DNA from 2 places in the Streptomyces paludis genome. Region 2 is predicted to be linked to the other one. Evidence: riboswitches for the same ligand, from Rfam matches in the RefSeq annotation. Region 2 holds a riboswitch; the other holds the start of a gene.
The links. A riboswitch is a leader RNA that binds a small molecule or an ion and turns the genes downstream of it on or off. The one in region 2 is predicted to bind cyclic di-AMP.
Positions count from the first base shown of each region.

Region 1: linked by a shared signal. The riboswitch ahead of DVK44_RS21445 (C40 family peptidase) and the one ahead of DVK44_RS28040 (transglycosylase SLT domain-containing protein) in region 2 are both predicted to bind cyclic di-AMP.

Region 1 covers NZ_CP031194.1:4,836,506-4,838,696, forward strand. The annotation lists gene DVK44_RS21445 (C40 family peptidase) at 1-1,151, opposite strand, end outside; cyclic di-AMP (ydaO/yuaA leader) riboswitch at 1,159-1,331, opposite strand; gene pcrA (DNA helicase PcrA) at 1,631-2,191, shown strand, end outside.
Region 2 covers NZ_CP031194.1:6,327,177-6,329,367, reverse strand. The annotation lists gene DVK44_RS28045 (cytochrome c biogenesis protein DipZ) at 1-298, shown strand, start outside; gene DVK44_RS28040 (transglycosylase SLT domain-containing protein) at 377-1,171, opposite strand; cyclic di-AMP (ydaO/yuaA leader) riboswitch at 1,176-1,336, opposite strand; gene DVK44_RS37385 (hypothetical protein) at 1,856-2,191, opposite strand, start outside.

The DNA.
Region 1 (2,191 bases), 1.5 Mb from region 2:
TCGTACGAACTGGGGCCCGAGGCGCCCCACACGTACGGCTTGCCTATCTGGGCGCGGGCGAAGGCGAGAACCTTCGCGGCCTTGGTGGCGTAGCTGACGGCGGGCGCGGCGGCCGTACCCGTACCTGCTGCTGGAGCAGTGGCCGCAGCCGCGTTCGCGCCCGGAACCGGACCGGCGGCGGTGAGCGCCCCCGGGTCCATGTCCATGCCCTGGTCCGCGTCCGTGCCGACGGCCGTGACCCGGCCCGTGACCGCGCCCGGGCCCGCGACGGCGGTGGTGTCCGGCCGGACCAGCAGCTCCTGGCGCTCCCACTCGGCGGCCTCCGCCGCGGCGCGTGCCTCGGCTTCCGCCTGGGCCTGGGCGCGGGCCTGCACCTGGGCCTCGATCTGGGCCTGCGCCTGTGCCTGGGCTTGTGCCTGGGCCTGCGTCTCCGCCAGGCGGCGGGCCTCTTCCTCTTCCTGCTCGCGCTCCTGCTGCCGGCGCTCCAGCGCGGCCAGCCGTGCCTGCTCGCCCGCTGTCGCCTTCGACAGCAGGGCGCGCGCGTCGGCCAGCTTCTTCTGGACGGTCTCCTTGTTGCTCCGCAGGGACGACGGCGGCGCGTCCTGTGCCTCGGCCGGTACGGCGGGCGTGGCGGGCATGACCGGCATCGCGGGCACAGCGAGAGCGGGCACAGCGGGCATGGCCGGTGCGGTCTGCGGCACCGGCGGCTGGGTCGGCCGCGGCGGCGCGCTCTGCTGGGGGCGCTCGGCGGTCCGGTCCGCGGTCCGGTCCACGAACGTCAGGGCGGCGGCCGGGGCGGGGCTGCCCTCCCGGTACTGCGTGGGCGCGTAGGAACTGAGCGTACGGCGGGCCTCGTTCAGCTTGTCCGCGCTCTTGGCGACGTTGTCACGCACCCGGTCGACGGTGCGCTTCTGCTTCGTCGTACCGGGCTTGGGCTTGCTGAACTGCTGGTTGGCGCCCCCGGCTTGGCGGTACAGGTCGTCGACCTTTTTCTGTACCTCTTCCACCGAGGGGTTCGGCTCGGCGGGCGCGGCGTCCGCGCTCTGCGTCGACAGCAGCGTGACCGAGGCGATGGCGGCCGTAGTGACCCCGACGGCGGGGGAGTTGGTGCCTGCGCCGCCACGGTTGCGCGACTTGCGATGCGACGCCAAGGTCGGCATCTCCTTCCGTAGACCGCCTACCGGGTTAGCTGTCGGGTTCGGGCGGAACGGAAGGCTGCCCTACGGGCCTGGCGTACGGCGGACGTACGGCCCGATTCACCCCGGTGGTGCAGAGTGGGTCCCCGGTTCCGGGCCTCCTTGGGGGGAGGCCGAATTCGGCGTGGGCCGCCCGCTCGGCGTGGATCGCCAGGGGGAAACGGACTGCCTGATCGAGCACGCTAGCCAAGTTGTGCTGCTGATGTGAAGGTGGATGGTCGATATGCCCGGAACATTTTCGTGACCATTTGCTGGAGTGAGGTGCGAGGAGCGTCAATCGAGGGTATAGCGTCACGCTCGGTAGCCCACTGACCGCGTGGCGGCGAAGGTGAGGACGGACGGGAGCTGTACGCGGGCCGGATGTGAAGACGGGTGCGGGCTGTACGGGAAGACGGGCGCGGAGTGTCAGTGGGGCCGCCTAGACTCGGAAAGCGATGAGCAGCCTTTTTGATGACAGTTTCCTGGCGGACCTCCAGCCCTCCGGCGACGAACACCCGCCGCCGCCCGAGGAGCGGGACGACCACGCCCCGGAGCAGGTGCCCGACGACCTGTTCGGAGGCGTCTTCGACGCGCCGCCGCCGCGCGACGCGTACCACCGCGGCGGCAGCCCGCGCTCGGTCGTGGACCCGGCCGCCCTGCTGGAGGGGCTGAACGCCGAGCAGCGCGCGGCCGTCGTGCACACGGGCACGCCGCTGCTCATCGTGGCCGGCGCCGGATCCGGCAAGACGCGGGTCCTCACGCACCGGATCGCGCATCTGCTGGGCAGCCGCGGGGTCCACCCCGGCCAGATACTGGCGATCACCTTCACCAACAAGGCCGCGGGCGAGATGAAGGAGCGGGTCGGCGACCTGGTCGGCGCGCGCGCCAACGCCATGTGGGTGCTGACGTTCCACAGCGCCTGTGTGCGGATCCTGCGCCGGGAGTCCAAGCGTCTCGGCTTCACCTCGTCGTTCTCGATCTACGACGCGGCCGACTCCAAGCGGCTGATGGCGCTG
Region 2 (2,191 bases):
GGCCGCCGTTCCCGCCGACGGCATCGCCCTGGACGGCACCTGGACCGCCGGGTACGAACACTTCACGGCCGGTCCGGACGCCGCGCTCGCGCTGAACTACCACGCCAGGAACGTCAATGTCGTCCTCGCGGGCAGCGGGCCGGTCGAGGTCCTCGTCGACGGCCGTACGGTCAAGACCCTGCGCGTGGACGGCACCCCGACCCTCTACTCCCTCGTCGACGGGGACACGGCGCAGCGGGCCCGGCTGGAGATCCGGCCCGCCGAGGGCATCGAGGCGTACTCGTTCACCTTCGGGTAGACGCGGACGCGGACGGCCCGAGGGCGGACGGGGTGCTTCCCGTCCGCCCTCGGGCGGCGACTGTTTCTGGGCCGGCCGTCAGTAGGGGCCGTTGACGTTGTCGATCGAGCCGTACCGGGCGGCGGCGTAGTTGCACGCGGCGGTGATGTTGGCGACCGGGTCGTAGCTGTTCAGGGACGTGCCGGGCACGTGGTACGCCTTGAACGTGGGGTCGATGACCTGGAGGAGGCCCTTCGACGGGATGCCGTTCTGGGCGTTGATGTCCCAGAGGTTGATGGCCAGCGGGTTGCCCGAGGACTCCCGCATGATGTTGCGGTGGATGCCGTTGTAGCTGCCCGGGATCCCGTGCGCGGCCATGATGTCCAGGGACTCCCGGATCCAGCCGTCCAGGTTGTTGCTGTACGTCTTGACGGCGGCCGGAGCGGCGGTGACGGTCTTGGCGGCCGTCTTCGTCGCGGTCTTCGTGGCCGTCTTCGGCGCGGTCTTGACCGTGCCCTTGGCCGCCGTGCCGAGCTTCAGGGTGAGGCCGGGGCGGATGTGGGACGGGTTGGCGCCGATGGCCCGGCGGTTGTCCGCGTACAGCTTCTTCCAGCCGCCGCTGACGGAGTGCGCCTTCGCGATCTTGGAAAGCGAGTCACCCAGGACCACGGAGTACGTGGTGGGGACGGACTTCACCGCGGCGTCGGGGGCCTGCGGCACCGAGGCCGCCGGGGCGGTGACGGGCGCGGCCTGGGCGGTGGTGGCGGCGAGCAGCGGCAGGGCCAGTACGGCACCCCCCGCGCTGACGGCGACGGCGCCGCGGGCCAGCGGGTTCGTTCTCGGGCGGCGGTGCTTCGCCTTGTGCTTCGCCCTGGCGACAGCCTTTGCGAACATGACGCGTTCCTCTCCATCGCCTGCGAGGTGAGCTGTCGGGTTCGGGCAGGAGATGCCCGGTCACGCGGCGTACACGAGACTTCACCCCAAGCCGGTCCGCGGTGCGGTCCGGCGGCTTACCTGGGTCCCCCGCTCCTGCCGTACATGAGTGGGTTGGTGGGATTCCGGGCAGCGGCAGGATTCGGCGTTCCACCCGGAGTGACGTGAACTTAAGCGAGAAGAGCGGAACCGAACAAGTCCGGAATCCGATTCCTTCCCCCACCGCGATTGCGGCCCGGAAAGATCGAATTCCCTAATTCCCGCCAGGCGTAAGAAATACGCGGCGCCATGGCCACCACACCCACCCCGCGACCGTGACACACGTCACCCCGGTAGGCCGAGCATAAAGGACAAGATGCCCAATTATTACCCATACAACCCGGGTGACGAGGTCCCCAACCGGCGGATCGGAGCGCCTGACCCCGCATCAAAAACGCACCGGACGCGCAATTCACGGAAGAATTCACCAACACCCCTTCCGGTCGCGTGCGGTTACGGCCGGGCATCGCGCCGGAATACCCGGCGATCGCGTCCCGATGAATCGTCAAGCAACCGGACGCGCACGGCCATCCGGCCTTGCCGGGGAAACGCGAACGGGAGCGGGGCCGACCCGCGGCCCCGCTCCCGTACCTTCGAATACCGCGACTAGACGAGCGCGGGCTCCGGCTCCAGCTCGGGCTCCGACTCGGGCTTCGCCTCCGCCTTGGACGCCGCCTTGGCCTTCGCCGGGGTCACGGCGGCGGCCTCCGGGGAGTCCGCGGTCTCCTCGGCGGCGCCGTCGCCCTCGATGAGGTCGAGGTGTCCGCGGATCGTCTCCAGCGGCAGTCCGAGTTCGTCGGAGGCGTTCTGCTCGCCCCCGAAGACGTCGACCGCCTCCGCCACGGCCTCGGCCAGCTCCACCTTGGCCTTCCGCAGCTTGGCCTCGGCCTTGTCGATCGTGTCGACGACGGCCAGCTGGCGCCGCTGCTTCTCCTGGAGCTT